DNA from 4 places in the Mesorhizobium sp. B2-4-14 genome. Region 3 is predicted to be linked to each of the others. Evidence: riboswitches for the same ligand, from Rfam matches in the RefSeq annotation. Region 3 holds a riboswitch; each other region holds the start of a gene.
What was found. Region 3 has a riboswitch for cobalamin ahead of FJ938_RS20725 (CbtB-domain containing protein). Riboswitches for the same ligand answer to the same signal wherever they lie in the genome.
Positions count from the first base shown of each region.

Region 1: linked by a shared signal. The riboswitch ahead of FJ938_RS18685 (DUF1636 family protein) and the one ahead of FJ938_RS20725 (CbtB-domain containing protein) in region 3 are both predicted to bind cobalamin.
Region 2: linked by a shared signal. The riboswitch ahead of FJ938_RS02500 (aromatic ring-hydroxylating dioxygenase subunit alpha) and the one ahead of FJ938_RS20725 (CbtB-domain containing protein) in region 3 are both predicted to bind cobalamin.
Region 4: linked by a shared signal. The riboswitch ahead of bluB (5,6-dimethylbenzimidazole synthase) and the one ahead of FJ938_RS20725 (CbtB-domain containing protein) in region 3 are both predicted to bind cobalamin.

Region 1 covers NZ_VFVA01000021.1:54,537-59,836, reverse strand. The annotation lists gene groL (chaperonin GroEL) at 1-80, opposite strand, end outside; gene groES (co-chaperone GroES) at 150-446, opposite strand; gene FJ938_RS18695 (hypothetical protein) at 928-1,107, shown strand; gene FJ938_RS18690 (helix-turn-helix domain-containing GNAT family N-acetyltransferase) at 1,152-2,099, shown strand; cobalamin riboswitch at 2,417-2,624, shown strand; gene FJ938_RS18685 (DUF1636 family protein) at 2,710-3,114, shown strand; gene FJ938_RS18680 (ABC transporter ATP-binding protein) at 3,111-3,896, shown strand; gene FJ938_RS18675 (ABC transporter substrate-binding protein) at 3,944-4,891, shown strand; gene FJ938_RS18670 (iron ABC transporter permease) at 4,891-5,300, shown strand, end outside.
Region 2 covers NZ_VFVA01000002.1:168,641-173,940, forward strand. The annotation lists gene FJ938_RS02475 (alpha-glucosidase family protein) at 1-1,158, shown strand, start outside; gene ugpC (sn-glycerol-3-phosphate ABC transporter ATP-binding protein UgpC) at 1,183-2,295, shown strand; gene FJ938_RS02485 (DUF680 domain-containing protein) at 2,367-2,606, opposite strand; gene FJ938_RS02490 (DUF680 domain-containing protein) at 2,668-2,874, opposite strand; gene FJ938_RS02495 (DUF680 domain-containing protein) at 2,947-3,144, opposite strand; cobalamin riboswitch at 3,637-3,838, shown strand; gene FJ938_RS02500 (aromatic ring-hydroxylating dioxygenase subunit alpha) at 3,990-5,237, shown strand; gene FJ938_RS02505 (hybrid-cluster NAD(P)-dependent oxidoreductase) at 5,258-5,300, shown strand, end outside.
Region 3 covers NZ_VFVA01000025.1:67,966-73,265, forward strand. The annotation lists gene FJ938_RS20705 (MerR family DNA-binding transcriptional regulator) at 20-406, shown strand; gene FJ938_RS20710 (isoprenylcysteine carboxylmethyltransferase family protein) at 756-1,232, opposite strand; gene FJ938_RS20715 (DUF1624 domain-containing protein) at 1,229-2,227, opposite strand; gene FJ938_RS20720 (MFS transporter) at 2,463-3,662, shown strand; cobalamin riboswitch at 3,819-4,017, shown strand; gene FJ938_RS20725 (CbtB-domain containing protein) at 4,053-4,232, shown strand; gene FJ938_RS20730 (CbtA family protein) at 4,248-5,051, shown strand; gene cobU (bifunctional adenosylcobinamide kinase/adenosylcobinamide-phosphate guanylyltransferase) at 5,044-5,300, shown strand, end outside.
Region 4 covers NZ_VFVA01000031.1:5,881-11,180, forward strand. The annotation lists gene dxs (1-deoxy-D-xylulose-5-phosphate synthase) at 1-547, opposite strand, end outside; gene FJ938_RS22705 (pirin family protein) at 635-1,555, opposite strand; gene FJ938_RS22710 (DUF2277 domain-containing protein) at 1,595-1,861, opposite strand; gene FJ938_RS22715 (exodeoxyribonuclease VII small subunit) at 1,973-2,224, opposite strand; gene FJ938_RS22720 (histone deacetylase family protein) at 2,228-3,154, opposite strand; cobalamin riboswitch at 3,333-3,515, shown strand; partial or broken gene bluB (5,6-dimethylbenzimidazole synthase) at 3,636-4,145, shown strand; gene FJ938_RS22730 (hypothetical protein) at 4,310-5,293, opposite strand.

The DNA.
Region 1 (5,300 bases), on a different contig from region 3:
ACCGCGTCGGCGAGGATGTTGACACCGCGCAGCATGCGCTCGCGGGCGTCACGGGAGAATTTTACGTCTTTGGCAGCCATGTTTAACTCCTGGCAGGGGCTCGCAGCGAGCCCGAAGATTCAAGATTCAGTTGACGGAAAGGCCGATAATCAGCCGATGATGCCCATGATGTCGGATTCCTTCATGATCAGAAGGTCTTCGCCATTGAGCTTGACTTCCGTGCCCGACCACTTGCCGAACAGGATGCGATCGCCAGCCTTGACGTCCAGCGGAACGAGCTTGCCGCTTTCGTCGCGGGCGCCGGAGCCGACGGCGATGATCTCGCCTTCCTGCGGCTTTTCCTTCGCCGTATCCGGGATGATGATCCCGCCGGCGGTCTTGGATTCGGATTCGACCCGGCGAACGACCACGCGGTCATGAAGCGGGCGGAACTTCGACTTTGCCATTTTTTCTTCCTCGATGAGAACGGTGAGAAACAGTTCCTCCATCCGGCGAAGCCGGACAACAACAAAGTCCGGCGGCGCCGGACCTGTAGTTAGCACTCACCAGTGGCGAGTGCTAACGTGGCGATGAGATAGGCTGCTGGCCTGCCAGAGTCAAGGCGCGCCGAGTGCCTCTTTCCATCATGATGGTGAACTTACCGAAGCTTGGCCGAACCGAGGACCAGAAGCGGGCAACGTTCCGCCGCGGCGACGTGAACTCGGCTTTGACTACGGAAAATTCGATTTCGTTCTGCATGAGGGCAGGGCCTCCTTGATGCCAACAAGACTCCCGGCCGTCCCCAGAACCTCGTGAAGATGTTCACGGCCGGCGCCTCCGATCTGGCCGACGGCTTTGAAGGCCTCATTCGTCGGGCGAGATAGACCAGCGACCGGCCAGGATCGCCCTCACGCCGCTCCCGCCTGTTGACATCGGTTACAACAATTCATGGGCCTGCCTGCCGATACGGCCATCAGGCCAGGCGATTACGCGTTCCTGCGGCCGACGCAGAGCGCGGCCGTGCTGCAGCAGTTCGGGCCGATCGCGGTGCTATCCGGCGGCAGGATTTGCGGATCGTTGGCCGGTGTTGCCGATGATGTGAACACGTCGGATGCTCAAGATAGTTGACTCAGTCAAGTAAATGATTGATCCTGTAAAGACAGGAGATGTCAATGACGGTTCACCATCAGCCCGGCAATGATGCGGCCAATGAGCGGATCGATGTCGTGCGGGCATTCAACCGCTTCTACACCCGCCAGATCGGGCTGCTCGACGAAGGGCTGCTGAAAAGCGCCTTCTCCCTGACCGAGGCGCGTGTGCTCTACGAGTTGGCGCATCGCGATGGCCTGACCGCGACCGACCTTGGACGCGATCTCGGCCTCGATGCCGGCTATGTCAGCCGTTTGCTGAAAAAGTTCGAACGCCTTCACCTCATCTCCAGAGCGACGCTGGTTTCGGACGCGAGGCAATCGTCGATTGCGTTGACGCAGGCGGGCAGGAATGCCTTCGCACCGCTGAACAAGGAATCGCACGATCAGGTCCGGGCCCTGCTCGATCGGCTGCCGGCATCGGAACAAGACCGGCTGGTCAAATCCATGCAGACGGTGCAGCGTCTACTCGCCGAAAATGCCGAGCCAACGATCCCCTATCTGTTGAGGCCGCTGCAGATCGGCGACATCGGCTGGATCACCCGCCGGCAAGGGCTGCTCTATGCCCAGGACTATGGCTGGGACGAAACCTACGAGGCGCTGGTCGCCGAAATCCTCGCGGCGTTCGTGAAATCCTACGATCCGAAATGGGAGCGCAGCTGGATCGCCGAGCGGGAAGGCGAGGTCGTCGGCTCGGTCTTCGTCGTACGCAAGTCGGATCAGGTGGCGAAGCTGCGTTTGCTCTATGTCGAGCCTTCGGCGCGTGGCCTCGGCATCGGCAAGCGACTGGTGGAGGAAGTCATCGGCTTTGTCCGCGCCAGGGGATACAAGACGCTGACCTTGTGGACAAATGACATTCTCGCCGCTGCCCGGCATATCTACCAGGCCGCCGGCTTCAAATTGATCGAGGAAGAACCTCACCATTCCTTCGGCAAGGATCTGGTTGGTCAGAACTGGAATCTTGATTTGTGATCTTCCGCCAGAGCATGATGCCGAAAAGTGTGAAGCGGTTTTCAGACGACGTCATGCCCTATCTCTTTGATTAGAAGCGGATTCAGATTTCAGGTCGATTCGACCTGAAATCATCCGGCTTTCCGCGCTTGGCCAATTTGATCGAAATTGCGCACTCCGCGCAATTCGCTCGACAGATGGCTGACAGCCCCTCGCTTGACAGCGCCGCGCCTCATGCGTTATTGCGTTATGTTATTACATAAAGATGCGTGGTCGCACGCGGCTTCAGCTCCGGTCGTGGCAACCGAGAAATCCGTTGCGATGCAATCCGGGGAAAACTAGGGTGGAATGGTGATGGTCCCCGAGTCGAAAGGCGAGGGGTGAAAAGGGAACACGGTGAGATCCGCCTGGGATCGAGGCCGTGGCTGCCCCCGCAACTGTAAGCGGTGAGCGAGATCCGAAATGCCACTGGCCGGCGAGGCTGGGAAGGCAGGATTGCGCCGAGACCCGCGAGCCAGGAGACCTGCCATCACGGAGTTGACCGGACGGGGTGTGCCGGGAGGAGACGTGGACGTCGGTCTGATGACCGACCGCCAACATCCTTCCGTCGCCAATCGAGAAAGACGGAAAGTTGGGCGCCGCCATAGATCGCATTCACCGTATCATCGTGTGCACGCTTTGCCGCGACATCCCGACAGGGACCAGGTCGGGCGAAGCTTTGTGCACCGATTTGCGCTCGCGGTTGTCGACCCACGCCGAACTCGCGGTGGCGCAGGGTTTCACGGTCGAGGGGGTGGCGTGCATGGCAGGCTGTGCGCGGCCGCTGGCGGTGGCGTTCCAGGCGCCCGGCAAGGCCGCCTATCTCTTCGGCTCCATCGATGCGGAAGCCGATGCCGGCGATCTCGTGCGATTTGCCAGGCTCTACGCCTCGCTCCCCGACGGCTGGTGCAATGCCGGACAACGTCCGCCGCGACTGGCCGGCAAGACGCTGGCCCGCATCCCGGTAGCGGACGAGCCAGCAGGAGACAGCCGATGACGGTGCCGCTTCTCGAGGCGCGCGATCTCGGCGCGGTGGCGAATGGGCGGAATCTGGTCCACGCGGTCAGCCTGTCCATGGCCATCGGCGATCGCCTCGCCATTATCGGCCCCAACGGCGCCGGCAAGACCACGTTGCTGCGCATGTTGTCCGGCATGCTCAAGCCAAGTTCCGGAGAGGTGAAACTCGGCGGGCGCCGCCTCGACAGGATTTCGCCGGCCGAGCGGGCCCTTCACATCGCCGTCGTCGGCCAGACCGACCAGCCGGATCCGCGGCTGGCGGTGATCGACTATGTCGAGCTTGGCCGCGTCCCGCATGCCGGCTTGAAACACAGGAGCGAGGAACGCGACATTGTCGTGGACGCGCTGCGCCGGACCGGTTTGCTGCCCCAGCTTGGCCGCACCATTGGCTCGCTGTCGGGCGGGGAACGCCAACGCGCCCAGCTTGCGCGCGCCATCGCCCAGGAACCGAAAGTATTGTTCCTCGACGAACCGACCAACCATCTCGACCCGCGCGCCCGCGCGGAACTGCTCGAACTCGTGGCTGGCTTCGGCATGACGGTGATCGCGGTGCTGCACGATCTGGCGCTGGTGGCGCCGTTCGCCACAAGGGTAGCGGTGATGAACGAAGCCCGGCTCCATGCGCTGGCGGCGCCGCGCGAAGCGCTGACGCAACAACTGATCCGCGAGATTTTCGGCGTCGACGTGTTTCGCCTGCGCCATCCCACGGAGGACCGCGAACTGACCGTGTTCGATGTTCCGAACCGTGCCGCGCCTTCCTGACCGAAACCAACTTTCATCCGACACAGTTCAACCAAGGAGCAAAAATCGTGAAACGCCTCGCCCTGTCGCTCGCCTTCTCGCTGCTGGCGTCGGCAGCCTTCGCCTTCCCGGTCACCGTCGACAGTTGCGGCAGGCCGCTGACCTTCGATGCCCCTCCCAAGCGCGCCGTCATTCATGATCTCAACATGGCCGAAATGGCCTTCGCGCTAAAACTGCAGCCGTCGATCGTCGGACTGACCGGCATCACCGGATGGTACAAGGTGGGCCCCGAATTCAAGGCCGAGCAGGGTTCCATTCCGGAACTGGCGCCAAAATACCCGACGCTCGAAAACCTCGTCGCGGTCGAGCCCGATTTCTTTTTCGGGGGCTGGTACTACGGCATGAAGCCGGGCGGCGACGTGACTCCCGACACGCTCGCGCCGCACGGCATCAAGACGCTGGTGCTGACGGAAAGCTGCGTCCATCTCGACAAGAACCGCCCGGCAGCCTCCTTGGACCTTCTCTACGGCGATGTCGAAAAACTGGGCAAGATCTTCGGCAAGGAGACAGAAGCGGAAAGGCTTGTCTCCGGATGGAAGGCGCAACTCGCCGACATTACCGCCAAGGTCGGCGCCCGCAATGGAACACGGGTGTTCCTCTATGATTCAGGCGAGGACAAGCCGTTCACCGCCGGAAAATTCGCCATCCCGAGTGCCATGATCACGGCGGCCGGCGGCGAAAACATCATGGCCGACATGGAGACGAACTGGGGCAACACGGATTGGGAAACCGTGGCGTCGCGCAATCCGCAATTCCTCATCCTGCTCGACTATCAGGATGGCGGCGGTTACACGAAACTCCTTGATTTCCTGAAGGCGCATCCGGCGATGAAAGAGACGGACGCGGTCAAGAACGAGCGTTTTGTGGCCCTGCGCTATGCCGAACTCACGCCCGGACCGGCAAACATCGAAGCCATCGGCAAGATCGCCAGGGCGATGCATCCGGAAGCGTTCTGATGCATCTCGCCCTGAAGCACAAATCCGGCGCGCTCTCAGGGCACAGGGCATTCCCGCTGGCCATGGCGGCGGGCGCGGTGGCGACCGCCGCTCTCGTGCTGCTGTCGATCGCCTATGGTTCGACGCTGATACCGCTGAGCGACGTCGTTGCCGCACTTGGCCATGCCGTCGGGTTGAGCGAACATGAGGTGTCTGGCCCGGTCGGCAAGATCGTCGTCGATCTGCGGCTGCCGCGCACGATCCTGGCGGTCTGTGTCGGCGCGGGCCTCGGCATGGTCGGCGCGTTGCTGCAGACGGTGACGCGTAACGATCTCGCCGATCCCTTCCTGTTCGGCCTGTCTTCGGGGGCCGCCGCGGGCGCGGTTTCCGTCATCACCGTCTTTGGTGACAGTTTCGGCATCTGGACCTT
Region 2 (5,300 bases), on a different contig from region 3:
CGCCAGCAATATTACATGCACAATTTTCTCGCCGAGCAGCCGGACCTCAACTTCCACAACCATGAGGTCCAGGACGCGCTGCTCGACGTCACCCGTTTCTGGCTGGGGCGCGGCGTCGACGGCTTCCGGCTCGACACCATCAATTTCTATTTCCACAGCCAGGGGCTGGAAAACAATCCGCCGCTGCCGCCCGAGGAGCGAAACGACCAGACCGCGCCGGCGGTCAATCCCTACAATTACCAGGACCATATCTACGACAAGAGCCGCCCGGAGAACCTTGGTTTCCTCGAGCGTTTCCGCGCGCTGCTCGACGAATATCCGGCAACCGCCGCGGTCGGCGAGGTCGGCGATTCGCAGCGCGGGCTGGACGTGGTCGCGGCCTACACCGCCGGCGGCAAGCGCGTGCACATGTGCTATTCCTTCGACTTCCTGGCGCCGGAGAAGATCAGCGCCGCCAAGGTCCGCTCGGTATTGGAAGCCTTCGGCAAGGTCGCCAGCGACGGCTGGTCGTGCTGGGCGTTTTCCAACCATGACGTGATGCGCCCGGCCTCGCGCTGGGCCGCCAACGAGGCCGACCCGGTCGCCTATCTCAAGGTCATTTCGGCATTGCTGATGTCGCTGCGCGGCTCGGTCTGCATCTATCAGGGCGAAGAACTCGGGCTCGGCGAGGCCGACCTGCGCTTCGAGGACCTGCAGGATCCCTATGGCATCCGCTTCTGGCCGGAATTCAAGGGCCGGGATGGCTGCCGCACGCCCATGGTGTGGGACGGCAGCGCCAAGAATGGCGGCTTCTCCCAGGCAAAGCCATGGTTGCCGGTGCCGGCCAAGCATCTGTCGCAGGCGGTCAATGTACAGCAGGGTGACGAGACGTCACTGCTCGAGCACTACCGGCGCTTTCTCGCCTTCCGCCGCGCCCATCCGGCGCTGGCCAAGGGCGATATCAATTTCATCGAAAGCCAGGGCGACACCGTCGCCTTCACGCGCCGGGCAGGCAATGAGCAGATCGTCTGTGTCTTCAATCTGGGCGCCAAGCCGGCCGAGGTTGACCTTGGCGACCGATCGCTGCAACCTTTGCCGGGACACGGATTTTCGGAGAAGGCAGACACAGGCACCGTCCGCCTCGGCGGCTACGGCGCCTGGTTCGGGCGCATAGACTGAATTTCAAATCACCGGGAGAAAATCATGGCCGATGTCACGCTGCGACAAGTGAAGAAGTCCTACGGCAATCTCAACATTCTCCACGGCATCGACCTCGACATCAAATCGGGCGAGTTCATCGTCTTCGTCGGCCCGTCGGGCTGCGGCAAGTCGACCTTGCTGCGGTCCATCGCCGGGCTCGAGGAGATCACCTCAGGCGAACTCAGGATCGACGGCGAGGTTGTCAACGACGTGCCGCCGTCGAAGCGGGGCATCGCCATGGTGTTCCAGTCCTACGCCCTCTATCCGCACATGACCGTCTACGACAACATGGCCTTCTCGATGAAGATCGGCAAGGAAAGCAAGGCCGAGATCGACAAGCGCGTGCGCCAGGCGGCGGAAATCCTGCAGCTGACCAAGTATCTCGACCGTCTGCCCAAGGCGATGTCGGGCGGTCAGCGTCAGCGCGTCGCCATCGGCCGCGCCATCGTGCGCAATCCGAAAGTGTTCCTGTTCGATGAGCCGCTGTCGAACCTTGACGCCGCGCTGCGTGTCGCCACGCGTATCGAGATCGCCAAGCTCAAGGAATCGATGCCCAACACGACCATGATCTACGTCACCCACGACCAGGTCGAGGCGATGACGCTGGCCGACCGTATCGTGGTGCTGAAGGAGGGCCATATCGAGCAGGTCGGAACACCGATGGAACTCTACAAGAGGCCCGGCAATCTGTTCGTCGCCCAGTTCATCGGCTCGCCGGCCATGAACATCCTGCCGGCGACCGTCGACAGGACCGGCAGCCCGACCGTGATCAGTCATGTCGGCGGACGCAAGGCGACGGTGCCGATCGCGACACCGGCTTCGGCGAAGGGCGCGGCGGTAAGCTTCGGCGTGCGCCCGGAAGATCTCGCGATCGCCAGCGGCACGGACTATCTGTTCGAAGGGACGGTCGACTATATCGAACAACTCGGCGAGGTCCAGCTGGTCTATGTCGACATCGGCAGGACCGACCTGCCCCTGGTGACCAAGCTGCCTGGCAATGTCGAGGTCAAGCGCGGCTCGACGCTGCGGCTGACCGCCGATGCCGGCGACCTTCATATCTTCGACGCGGACGGCCGCTCCTTCGCGCTTCACGAGGTAGAGGCAAAGGCGGCCTGAAACAGGGTTCTGGTGATAAAAAAGAGCCGCAGGCATCGGCCCGCGGCTCTTTTTGTATTCCACATCGGCTATTAACGGCCGAAGAGATTCCGGTCGCTGCCCTGTGGGGCGGACTTCTGTGCGTCACCCGAGGAATTGAGCAGCTTGTAGACAGGCGATCCTTCATTGCGGATCGAGCCGGTATGCGAAGTGTCGACATTGGCGGTCGTCGCCTGCTTGTTGATGTCGGTGCCGCCAACATTGTCGTTGGCCGCATAGGCGCTGCCGGCGGCAATCAGAAGAGCGGCGGCGGTAAGAACAATCTTTTTCATTTCGGGTACTCCGGTATTCGCGAATCCAAGCGGCGGGCAAGCCCGCCGGTTGTCGTTGATATTAGTTGTTGCCGAACAGGTTGCGGTCGGCACCGTGCGTAGGCGTCTGAGCCGCCGGTTCGGACTTCTTGATCGAAGCGGTGTATGAGTTGTCGGTCGACGTGGCGGCCGGCTGGCTAGCGCCATTCGAACCATAATTGTCACTGCCGGCGAAAGCGCTGCCGGAAATGGCCAGAACGGCGACGGCAGCAAGAGCGATCTTCTTCATTTCAAGTCTCCTGAATTCTTCGAATGTCGCCAGGACGGCAGGCCAAACCCGCCGCCTGCTGGAGATCGGCTGTTAGTTGTTGCCGAAGAGGTTGCGGTCAGCACCGTGGGTGGGCGTCTGAGCAGCCGGTTCCGACTTCTTGATCGAAGCGGTGTAAGAGCTGTCGGCAGCAGTGGCCGCGGGGCCATTCGCACCATAGTGATCGCTACCAGCGAAGGCGCTGCCGGAAATGGCCAGAAGGGCGGCGGCAGTGAGAACAATCTTTTTCATTTTGGGTACTCCAGTATTTTTCCGTCCGTCTAGCGGCGTGTCTTGGGATTGAAATCGCGTCGTTCGGACGACCCCGATGTGGGAGAGCCAGCTAGCCGTTTCCAATCACGAAGATGTTCAACGTGGACCATGAATCCACTACTTGAAATTGTACCAAGATCTTCCACGTGCGATTTTTCCGTTGCAATATCAACGCGTTAATTAAAGTCGGTGTCGTCATCACCGACTCTATCGGAGGCTCGGCGTTCACACCGTCCTGCACGCACCGTCAACAGAAACGAACCGTTCGGTTCGATTTTAGAATCTGCTAATAGTCACTTTTCGAAACCGTTAACCCTTTTTGCTTCCACTCCGGGCCGATTCCGACGCCCGGCGCGGCCGTCACCGCGATGATTTTCGCTGTCGCTGCTCGTGACCAGATCGTTGCGCATGGGTGTCGCGCCACATGGATGCAATGTCGCTTTCATGCCGATGTCGCAAGCGCTGTCGTGATTAGATCATGTCATCTCAGGTGCCGCTTCGTGACGACGGGGCGGAGAATTGGGAAGCCGGTCAAAGTCCGGCGCTGCCCCCGCGACGGTGGTGGAGTTCAAGTCGCAACGGGAGACCACTGGGCGCAAGCCTGGGAAGGTGTCGCGACCGTCCGCAAGGACACTCCAGAGCCCGGAAACCAGCCAGAGATCGTAGAACTCGACTGATCGCGGTGGGCGGTCAAGAGGCGGATGCCGCATGCCCGGCGCTTGCCGGCATGCAGCCTTGTCCTTCCTCTCATCCCCTCCGGTTCAGTCATTAGAGCGACGCGCGTCCGTTTGGACGGGCCGATGCGATGAATGCGAGGACAGGACATGGATGCGCGCAACGATATGCTGAGGCTCTTGAACAGCCGCAGAGAGGGCTTTTCGCTGGAACAGCCCTTCTACACCGACCCGGACTACTTCAAGCTCGACATGGAGCTGATCTGGTATCGCGACTGGCTGTTCATCGGCCATGATTGCGAATTGCCGAAGCCGGGAAGCTTCATCACCGTGCAGATCGGCGACTATCCGGTCGTGCTGGTGCGCGACCAGCAGGGCAAGATCAATGCCTTCCACAACTCCTGCCGCCATCGCGGCAGCCGCGTCTGCAACACCGACAAGGGCTTGGCGGCCAAACTGGTCTGCCCGTATCACCAGTGGACCTACGAGCTCGACGGCCGCCTGCTGTTCGCCCGCCAGATGGCCGACGGTTTCGACAAAGGCCAGTTCGGCCTGAAGCCGGTCGCCTGCGAGAGCGTGGCCGGCTACGTCTTCATCTGCCTGGCCAGGGAGCCCGCCGACTTCGCACCGATGCGGGCGATGATCGAACCCTATCTCAAGCCGCACCGGCTGAGCGAAGCAAAGATCGCTTTCCAGAGCACCATCGTCGAGAAGGGCAACTGGAAGCTGGTCTGGGAAAACAACCGCGAGTGCTATCATTGCGCCGGCAGCCATCCGGAGCTTTGCAAGACCTTCCCGGAGGCGCCGACCGTGACCGGTGTACAGGGCGCCGACAGCGATCCTGAGATGATCGCGCACTGGGCGAAATGCGAGGCCGTTGGCCTGCCGAGCAAATTCCGCATCGATCCGGCCGGGCAATATCGCGCCACCCGCGCGCCGCTGCTGCGCGACGCGGTCAGCTACACGATGAGCGGCAAGCGGGCGGTGAAGAAGAACCTCTCCGACAGCGTCTCGGCCGACCGCATCGGCACCCTGATGCACTATCACTATCCGACCACCTGGAACCACATCCTGATCGATCACGCCGTTACCTTCCGCGTGCTGCCGATCAGTGCCACGGAAACGGCGGTAACGACGAAATGGCTGGTGCACAAGGATGCGGTCGAGGGCGTCGATTACGATCTCGCCGAACTCACCCATGTGTGGACCGAGACCAACGATCAGGATCGCCGTATCGTCGAGGAAAACGCCTTCGGCATCCTGTCGCCGGCCTACGAACCAGGCCCGTATTCGGAGCTGCATGAGGGTGGCGTCATCCAGTTCGTCGACTGGTATGCGCGTTTCATTGGTCCGCGCCTCGCCGAGGATGGTCGACCAGCGCTCCGCAGTGTCGCCTGAGAGGCCAAAGGATGAACGCGATGACTGATCTTGGCCTTTACCGCCATCTCGACCAGATGGCGC
Region 3 (5,300 bases):
ATTCCGGCACGGAGTGACAATGCGGGAATATTATTCGATCACCGAACTGACCCGCGAATTCGACGTGTCGACGCGGACGCTGCGTTTCTACGAGGACGAGGGACTGGTGCAGCCCGTGCGGCGCGGCCGCACGCGCCTGTTTCGTCCCTCCGACCGCCATCTCATCCGGCAGATCATGCGCGGCAAAAGGCTCGGCTTCTCGATCAACGAGATCCGCGAGATCATCCAGATGTACAAGGAGCCGCCGGGCGAGGTCGGGCAGCTCAAGCTGATGATCAAGCGCATCGAGGAAAAGCGCGAGGACCTCCGGCAAAAGCGCCGCGACCTCGAGGAGACCCTGGCCGAACTCGACCAGGCCGAGGAATCCTGCGTCGAGCGGCTGGTGGAACTGGGTGTGAATACGTGAACCGCTCGCAGCCGAAGACTTCAGCATTCGTCCAGGCCAACTTTCGCACACGTCCGAGATTGGGCGGAGCCTCCCGGACTTCGTCATCCTTGGGCGTAGCGACGCGAAGCGGAGCGAAGACCCAAGGATCCATGCCGTTACCTTGATCGTAGAGTGCCGCGGGGCAGAATTCTGAACCGTTGCAACGCCTTAACGTCACGGCATGGATCCTAGGGTCTGCGCGGCGTCGCTTTGCTCCTTGCTTCGCCCTAGGATGACGAAGTTAGGGAGGTTTCGGCCAATCGCCAAGGAATGCGATCTGCTTGCGCTGCTCCAGCAGCCTGTCATTACGGGACCGGCGGACGCTGCCTCAAATCCAGCGTCGCACCCGTTTGGTGTAGTCGCGGTATTTCTTGCCGAACTTCGCCGCCAGGATCTTTTCCTCGCCTTCGATCGCGACCTTCTGCGTAACGAACGCGGCGATGAAGGCAAACAGGAAGAACCAGGCTATCCCCGAGACGAAGGCGACGCCGATCAGCATCAGGGTGAGTGCCAGGTAGATCGGGTTGCGGGTGATGCCGAACGGACCCGAGGTGACGAGATGATCCGGCAGGGCGGTGGGGCTGAGCGTGGTCTTGGCCCGCATCATGGCGCGGATAGCGGTGACCCAGAGCGCCGCGGCGCCGAACAGCGCCACCCAGCCGGCCGCGAACAGGATGTCGCCCAGAAGATCGTCGATCCAGGGCAAGGGGTAGAGCATGCCGAGGATGACGCTGATAGCGATGGCCGCGGCGTAGATCACCGGTGGCCAAGGGATCACTCCGGGCTTCGGCTGGCTGTCGGTCATTGCGTTCCTCCCTCCGTCATCTTGCCCTCGGTCTTGGCGGTGCACATGCCGGCAAGATCGGACAGATGGGCTCTCCAGTCCGCAGTCTGGTCGTTGTTGTAGAGCCGATCAAGAGAGGCCTCGCCTTCGAGCGTATCGAGCATGCAGCCGCAATAGCTCGAACAGAAGGTTGCGTCGCGCGTCTGCTCGCACGAGCGCTGGCAGGTTTTCAGGAAATTGACCTGCGGGGTTTCGACCTGGGCCGGCATGACTTGCGAAAACAGCCAGACACAGCCTATCAGCAGCGGCTGGTGGATCAGGTAGAAGGCGAGGCTGTGGCGGCCGATGAAGACCAGCGGATTGGCCAAGCGGCCGGGCGCGATGCCCGCCAGGCGTGCTCGCAGGCCGGAGGAGGTGGCGAGCTTCGTCACCCCAATGCCGACGAGCACCGCGCCGAACCATGGAAACAGCGGCACGTAGTCGTTGGAACGCGGATTGATCGCCGACAGGCCGATCCACCACAGCCAGGGATGGTCGAGGGCCTCGAAGCGCAGGTAGACGGGCGCCGCGATGATCAGCGCGGCAACGACAAGCGTCAGCAGCGCGGGCAGCCGCAGGAAGGCAAGCCCAAGCAGGCTGGCGAGCGCGATCTCGTGCAGGATGCCGAAGAAGATGAAGCCATCGGGCGTGGCGATGCGTGTGACGACCGAAATGGCTATCGCCGCGCCCGCGATCATGGCGAACCGCTTCCAGAAGCCGTTCCAGCGGATCTGCTTGTCATGTGCGAGGTAGAGGCTGACGCCGACCAGGAACAGAAAGGTCGAGGCGATGCAACGCGCGTAGATTTTCCACCAGCCGAAGGCGGTAAGGCCGGGATCGGTGTAGCCGAAGAACTCAAGGTCCCAGGTGAAGTGATAGCTCGCCATGGCCAGCAGCGCGATGCCGCGAACGACGTCGATCGCGGCGATGCGCTTCGATGGCTCCGGAACGGGTGCGGTCGGCGTATGGATGGTCATGGTCTCGCGATCTGATTCAGCCCCGTTTGAGGACTATCACGGTTCAACCAGACAGAAGAAGGCCGGGACCGTCGGCATAGCGCCGAGCCGCGCCGGCCCTTTGGGATCTCGCTTTAGGCCAGCGCCGGAAAGCCTTTGACCAGCTTCGTTTTTCCCCGCACGCGCGTCGGTTTCCTCTTATTGGCACCGAAATGGCCAAGGCAGATTTGGCCGGTGATTCTGCTTTGGGGAAGCAATGTCCACCCATGTGCGCCATCCGATCTGGCTCCCGGCCCTCAAGGCCACGGATGCGCGCACCTTTGCCTCGCTCTACGCGGTCGAGTCCTTCGCTCGCGCCACGGTGTCGAGCGTCATCCCGATCCAGGCCTACGAGATTCTGCACAACGAGCAGATCGTCTCGATCCTTTATACCATCGTGGCGCTGCTCGGCCTATCGGTGACCTTGTTCATGCCGATGCTGATCCGCCGCTTTGCGCGGCGCTGGGTCTACACCGCCGGCGCCTGCCTGCTCGCCATCGGATCGCTCTTCTTCGTCACCCATACGCTTGCCGGACAATTGGCCGGCATGCTGTGCCGGGTCATGGGCGCCAGCGCGTTGTCGATCACGCTCAATCTCTACATCATGGACCATATCCGCAAGACCGACTTCATGCAGGCCGAGTCGCTGCGCATGGCGTGGTCGATGTTCGCCTGGACCGGTGGGCCGACGCTCGGCATCTTTCTTTACGCGCATTTCGGCATCTATGCCGCGCATGGCGCGGTGGCGGTGTTCGCTTCGATCTTGCTGGCCCTGTTCTGGTTCTATCGGCTCAGCGACAACCAGTCGATCCAACCGGGCAAAACGCGTCCGGTCAATCCGCTCGCCAATATCGGCCGCTTCGTCGCGCAGCCGAGACTGAGGCTCGCCTGGCTGATCGCCTTCGGCCGCTCCTGCTTCTGGACGACGTTCTTCGTCTATGGACCGCTGTTCATGGTCATCACCGGCGAGGGCGAACTGGCCGGCGGCCTGCTGGTCTCGGCCGGCAACGCACTTCTGTTCATGGCCATCTTCTGGGGCAAGGCCGGAAAGCGCTTTGGCGGCCGCAAAACCATGACCTTTGCCTATTTCGCCATGTCGGCCACGCTTCTGGCGGCAGGTGCGGTCGGCGAGAGCCTGCCGCTGCTCACTGGCGCCTTCCTGCTTTGCGGCGCCTTCTTCACCATTGCGCTCGATGCGCTGGGTTCGACCGCCTTCATGCGCTCCGTGCACTCCTATGAGCGCGCGCAGATGGCCGCGGTCTATCGCACCTATCTTGATTTTTCCGAGTTGACCCCGCCGCTGGTCTATTCCGTCGTGCTGGCGTTCTTCGGGCTGGGCTCGGTGTTCGTCACGCTCGGCCTGCTGGCGGCGTTTTGCGGCTTCGTGACCTGGCGCTATCTGCCGAAGTCGCTTTAACCGGCCTTGAAAATTCTACTCCGGCGGACATCTGTCGCGATTTTGGGCTTCCGGGTACCAATAGAACAAATGCGGCACAAGCAAACTGATCTCGACATGGCGCATTCGCAATGGTCGCCGGCGGAATTTGGTTTGCCGCGGGCGTCGATTCTGCCTATAGTCCAGCCTGTCGTCGGTTCCGTTTTGGAGCCAAGAGGGAATACGGTGCGGGCTGAGTTCTTGCCCAATGCCGTGGCTGCCCCCGCAACTGTGTGCGGTAGTCCTCTCCATAGGCCACTGAAGATTTTTCTTCGGGAAGGTGGAGAAGGGCGCTGATCCGCGAGCCAGGAGACCTGCCGGCGACAGGAAAATGACTTCGATGCCCTCGGGTGGAGGGCGAAAGGACAAGAGATGAATACCGCTTCCGTCTCCCTCGGCGCCTCCGTCTCCTCGCAGTCGCGCCTCATGCAGCTTGCGCTTGCCGCGCTGCTCGGCATTTTCGTCGTTAGCTTTGTCGGCTTTTCGCACATCGATGCGGTCCACAATGCCGCCCACGATTACCGTCATTCGATGGCATTTCCCTGCCACTGACGAGGATTTGACATCATGAACCTGTTTCGCAACGTCGTGTTCATCGCGGCGATCGCAGGGCTCGTGGCTGGCGTCGTTCTCGCCTGCATGCAGGCCTATGCCACCGTGCCGCTGATCCTCAAGGCTGAAGTCTATGAGCAGGCCGGCGGCGGCCACCATCACGACCACGCCGCACCGGCAGCAGCAGATACCAACGTTATGAGCCCTGCCGCGCCGGCAGGAAATGCCATGACCTCCGCCGCGCCGGCACCGGCTGAAGCAGCCGCCCCGGCGTCGGAAGACGAAGGCTGGGCTCCGGCCGACGGTTTCGAGCGTTTTGGCTTCAGCGTGCTTGCCAATATCGTCACTGGCATCGGCTTCGCGCTGGTCCTGGTGGCGGTCTCGGAATTCGCTGGCGGCATCGGCAATTGGCGTCAGGGCGTGTTCTGGGGCCTGGCCGGCTTTGCCATATTCACACTGGCGCCCGGCCTCGGCCTGCCGCCGGAATTGCCGGCCATGCCGTCGGCGGATCTCACGCAGCGCCAGATCTGGTGGGTGGCGACCGTGGTCGCGACCGCCGTGGGGCTAGGCCTGATCGCATTCCGCAAATCGCTGCCGCTTGCGATCCTTGCCGTCCTGCTGATTATCGCCCCGCATGTCATCGGCGCGCCGCAGCCCGACAGTTTCGAGACGCCGATCCCGGAGGGTCTGCATCATCAGTTCGTGGTGGCGGTGACGCTGACCAATCTGGTGTTCTGGCTGGTGCTCGGCGCCGCCGTCGGCGTGGTGCGCGGACGCTTCACCGGCACCGCCACCAGCCTGCGCGACAGCTTTGCCTGATCGCAGCAAGCTGACCTTCATCATCGGTGGTGCGCGCTCCGGCAAGAGCGCGCACGCCGAAATCCTGGTGACGGCTTTGCCCTCGCCATGGATCTATATCGCCACAGCCGAAGCCTATGACGACGAGATGCGTGAGCGCATCGCGCTGCACCGCTCGCGGCGTGTCGACGGCTGGGCGACCATCGACGCGCCACTCGATCTCATAGGCGCGATCAAGGCTTTGCCCGACAACCAGCCGATGCTTCTCGA
Region 4 (5,300 bases), on a different contig from region 3:
ACATGTCGTTGTCGTTGAGGATGACGATAAGGCGGGCATCGAGCGCGCCGGCATTGTTCATCGCCTCATAGGCCATGCCGGCCGACATGGCGCCGTCGCCAATGACGGCGATGACGTTGTTGCGGCCACCGGCGAGGTCGCGGGCGGCGGCCATGCCGAGGCCGGCCGAGATCGATGTCGAGGAATGGGCGGCGCCGAAGGGATCGTATTCGCTTTCGGCGCGTCGGGTGAAGCCGGACAGGCCGCCTTCCTGGCGCAGGGTGCGGATGCGGTCGCGGCGGCCGGTCAGGATCTTGTGCGGGTAGGCCTGGTGGCCGACATCCCAGATCAGCCGGTCATCCGGCGTGTTGAAGACATAATGCAGCGCCACGGTCAGTTCGACCACCCCAAGGCCGGCGCCGAGATGGCCGCCGGTGTGGGATACGGCATCGACGAGTTCGGCGCGAAGCTCGGACGCCAGTTGCGGCAGATCGCTCTCGTCCAGCGCGCGCAAATCCGCCGGGATGCGGACCTTGTCAAGAAGCGGCGTATGCGGCGTTGCGTTCACGGGTGCTCAGGCTTTCTGTTCATCGGCGGGATAGGCTGCCAGCCGGCGAAAGTAAATGCGTGTCGGTGACGCGGATCGGGCTGAGATCTAGCCTTCAGGCAGCGGGATGAATTCCTTGTCATCTCCTGGAACGATATCGAAGCGGCCTGTCTTCCATTCCTGCTTGGCCTGTTCGATGCGCTCCTTGGACGAGGAGACGAAATTCCACCAGATGTAGCGCTTCGAGCCAAGCGAGGCGCCGCCGAAAAGCATGAAATGCGCACCGGTTTGCGACGATACGATGATCTCGTCACCAGGCCGGAACACCAGCAGCCGCTCCGCCGGAAACACATCGCCTGCAATCGAGACTTCGCCTTGCAGCGTGTAGATGGCGCGCTCCTCGGCGTCGGCCGGGATTTTCACGCTGGCGCCCGGCGCCAGGCGCAGGTCGGCGTAGAGCGTTTCGGAATCGGCCCTAACAGGGGAGCGCAGTCCCTGGAAATCACCGATGACAACGCGGCCGCTGACGCCTTCGGCATCGATCTCGGGAAGCCGCAAGACAGCCGTGTTCTCGAACACCGGCGCCACTTCCTCCTTGTCGTCTGGCAAGGCAAGCCATGTCTGCAGGCCCGAAATCGACATTGGCGCGCCGCGCAATTCCTCCGGCGTGCGCTCGGAATGCACGATGCCGCGGCCGGCGGTCATCAGGTTCACGTCGCCGGGCTGGATGACCATTTCGGTGCCCAGCGAATCGCGATGCCGGATCTTGCCGTCAAACAGATAGGTGACCGTCGACAGGCCGATATGGGGATGGGGACGGACATCGAGCGCCTGGCCCGCGCGCAGGATCGCCGGCCCCATGCGGTCGAAGAAGATGAATGGGCCGACCAGACGCCTCTTGGCGGTTGGCAAGGCTCGGCGCACCTCGAAGCCGCCAATGTCCTTGGCGTTCGGGATGACCATCAGTTCGATCTGATCGCTGGCAAAGGCATCGCCGGCTTCAGGGTCCTTCCCCGGGAAGAAGCTCATGAACTCTCCTTGTCAGCGGTCCAGACCGCCTTGGCCGCATCAGGCAAAACGGAGCGCCGCCTTTGCCCGAAGTTTGGCCGCCACCTCTTCGCGGTTGCGCGGATGCTGGTTTGTTTCGAGAGAATCGAGCAGTTCCCGCGCCGATGCCGCGATGGCCTCCACCGCATGGTCGAACGCATGCTGGTTCTGCTTCGAAGGCCGCGTCGTGCCGCTCAGCTTGCGGACAAACTGAAGTGCCGCGTCGCGAACTTCATCGTTGGTTGCCGGCGGGTCAAAATTGAACAGGGTCTTGATGTTTCTGCACATCGCTTCCGTTTCTCCTCTTGTCCTGGAGCCGTTCCAATCGGGACGAGCTTGATCCTCAATCATGATCGTGTCCAAAAACCGGCGAGACAAGACCGTCATCGCGACCGTGCCTCAGTCCGCATCGAGCGGCTCCGTTCCGACCGGCTTTCCATCGCGCGACAGCCTGATCTTCTCGACCTTGTCCTCCGCAGCCTTCAGCAACCGGTCGCAATGCGCCTTCAGCGCCTCACCGCGTTCATAGATCCGGATTGACTGATCGAGCGGCACGTCGCCACGCTCCAGGTCATCGACGATCTTCTCCAGCGCATCGAGTGCCTGCTCGAAGCTCATCGCCTTGACGTCTTCATTGGTCTCACCAGCCATCATTCATCCTTTCATCAGCCGCGCGACATGGGCCGCGACCGAAAATGCCAATCCCTGCAGATCGTAGCCGCCCTCGAGCAGGCTGACGAGCCGGTTGTCGCCGTGACGCGCGGCGCGTTGCATCAGCTGGCCCGTCGCCCAGTCGAAATCATCCTCGGTCAGATTGATCTCGGCCAGCGGGTCGCGGTGGTGCGCGTCGAAGCCGGCCGAAATGATGATCAGATCGGGCGCGAATTTGTCGAGCGCCGGCAGGATCCGCGACAGGAAGGCATCGCGAAACACCTCGCTGCCGGTCTGCGGCGCCAGAGGCGCGTTGACGATGTTGCCGGCCCCAGTTTCGTTCTTCGCACCGGTGCCGGGATAGAGCGGCATCTGATGCGTCGAGCAGTAGAGCACCGACGGATCGTCCCAGAAGATATCCTGTGTGCCGTTGCCGTGATGCACGTCCCAGTCGACGACGGCGACCCGCTCGGCGCCATGCTTTTTTTGCGCATAACGCGCCGCGATGGCCGCCGTATTGAAGAAGCAAAAGCCCATGGCGGTGGTTTTCTCGGCATGGTGGCCGGGCGGGCGGGCAGCGACGAAGGCATTGTCGGCCCGGCCAGTGAAGACGTCGTCGACGGCCGCGTTGGCGGCACCGATCGCGGTGATCACCGCCTGCCAGCTCTTCGGACTGGCGGTGGTGTCGGCATCGACGCGGGCGATGCCCTCTTCGGGGATGGCGGCGCGCACACGCGCGACGAAATCGGCCGGATGTGCATAGAGGATAGTGGCTTCATCTCCTTCCGGCGCCTTCACGCGGTCGAGCGCGGCAAAGGCTTCGTCGTCGAGCACGCGCTCGATGGCGCGCAAGCGGTCCGGCCGCTCGGGGTGGCCGGGCGGCGTGATGTGCTCAAGGAAGATAGGGTGCGTGTAGAGACGGGTGGCCATGGTCCCTATCTAGTGCCCCGACGCGGCAATGGCCATGCGTTGCGGCTTGATCGCTGGGGAAAATCACGTCTGCGTCCATTCGCGTCGCTGCGGGGATTGGCGCGGCCGGGGCTTCGGCGTAAGGTCGCCACCACTGCCTGGTGCCCGCCGGTCTGTTTGTTTCAGCCGCATTATGCGACGCCAAGTGAATCCACTTGGCTGCAAATGCTCTGGCGGGAGAATCGGGAACACGGTTGAATTCCGTGGCGTGCCCAACGCTGTAAGGGGGACCGCGTCGGTAAATGCCACTGTCGATGACGGGAAGGCACCGGACGCGGGTTGATCCCGAGCCAGAAGACCGGCCTGGCAGGCATCGTCACCCGCATGGTCAGGCGGGCGGCATTGATTTGAAGTCGCAAGGGGACAAGCGATGCCGGAAGCCATGACCGCTCCTGTGGGCGATGGATTTGACCAGATGGCGCGCGACGCCGTCTACCGAGCCATGTTCACCAGGCGCGATGTTCGCAGCCATTTTACTCCCGAGACCATCGACGACGAGGTGCTGGCTCGGCTGCTGCTTGCAGCCCATCACGCGCCATCGGTCGGGTTCATGCAGCCGTGGAACTTCATCGTCATTCGCGGTGCCGGGCGCCGGGAGAAGGTACGTGACCTGCTCCTGGCCGCGCGTGAACAGGAACTGCCAGCAATCGAGGAAGAGCGACAAGCGCTCTACCGCAAGCTCAAGCTGGAAGGCATCTGCGAAAGCGCGCTCAACATCTGCATCACCTGCGACCGCCAGCGCTCGAAAGGTTCGCCGCTGGGGCGTTGGCACAATCCGGAGATGGATCTCTACAGCACGGTCTGCGCGGTGCAGAATTTCTGGCTGGCGGCACGGGCCGAAGGCATCGGCGTCGGCTGGGTCAGCATCATCGAGCCTGAGGCGTTGAAGCGGCTGTTGGCCATTCCCGAGCACGTGACGCCGATCGCCTACCTCTGCGTCGGCCGTGTTTCCGAGTTCGCGCCCAAGCCGGACCTCGAGACACATGGCTGGGGCCGGCGATTGCCGCTGCCCGAATTGATCATGAGCGAGACGTTTTGCGGCCAGGGCGAGACGCCGCTCAAATCAGCGGTGTCGAGCCTCTATACCGTCGCCGGCACGCCCGCCAGCCCGGCCGATCAGCGTGTCGCGCCGGCCGTGTCCCAGCGCGAACCACCGAAGGAGGAGAGCGCCTTGTCCTTGAGGTCCCTGAACTTCGACGATGCCTCGGCCAGCCGAGCGTCCCAAGCCGGATCTGGCACCTGGCCGGCGATGGTCTTGAAGTAGACCTGCATCAGGCAGGCGATGGCGAAGGGCTCGATGAAGGCTGCCTTGAAGGCCCAGGCAAAGACGATGGCGAGCACGAAGGCCCAGCCGGCAAGCTGCCCGGGCATGAGGAAAAGAATGGCGCCGGCCGGGGCCAGCATCAGCAGGAAGATGACAAACGACACGCCCCACATGATGATCGCCAGCCAGACGGCGTTCTTGACCATGATCTTGCCGTTCTGGGCGTAGAGCACCACGCCTTGGCGTGCGGTTTCGAACGGCGAGGACGAGTCGATGCGGATGTTGTAGCCGAGGATGATCTCGTCGACATAGGTCAATGACAGGCGGATTACGGTGTTAATGAAGCTGACCAGCCCGCTCAAACCGGGAATGGGGAGGAAGGCGGCGATGCCGCCGAGCAGCCCGGTGATGGCGCGAATGGCGCCCTTGACCAGTTGGTCGACGACAAAAAGGATATTGGCCTCGGCGAAGCGCTGCGTCACCACTTTCCTGGCATAGGCGATCTGGTTCTGGCCGCCGGGCACATCTTGGCCGTCGATCAGATGGACCATGACGGCGATATGGCCGGCCTTGACGACGTAGAGAATGTATTCGCGGATCCAGTAGACGGCGATCGAGACGGCGCCAAAGCCGACGACGCCGCCCCATAGAGCAAAGGACAACGGCCCGTCGGGATCGGTGGAGATATGGCCGACGCCATAGCCGACGGAGGCGCCCGTGCCAGTCGCCAGGATATAGGCCAGAGTGATACCGAAATAGACGATCATGCGAAAAACAATGAAAGGCCAGGTCCGCATCGTGATGGACACCGACCTGCCGATATTGAAATCCCACATGCCCCGA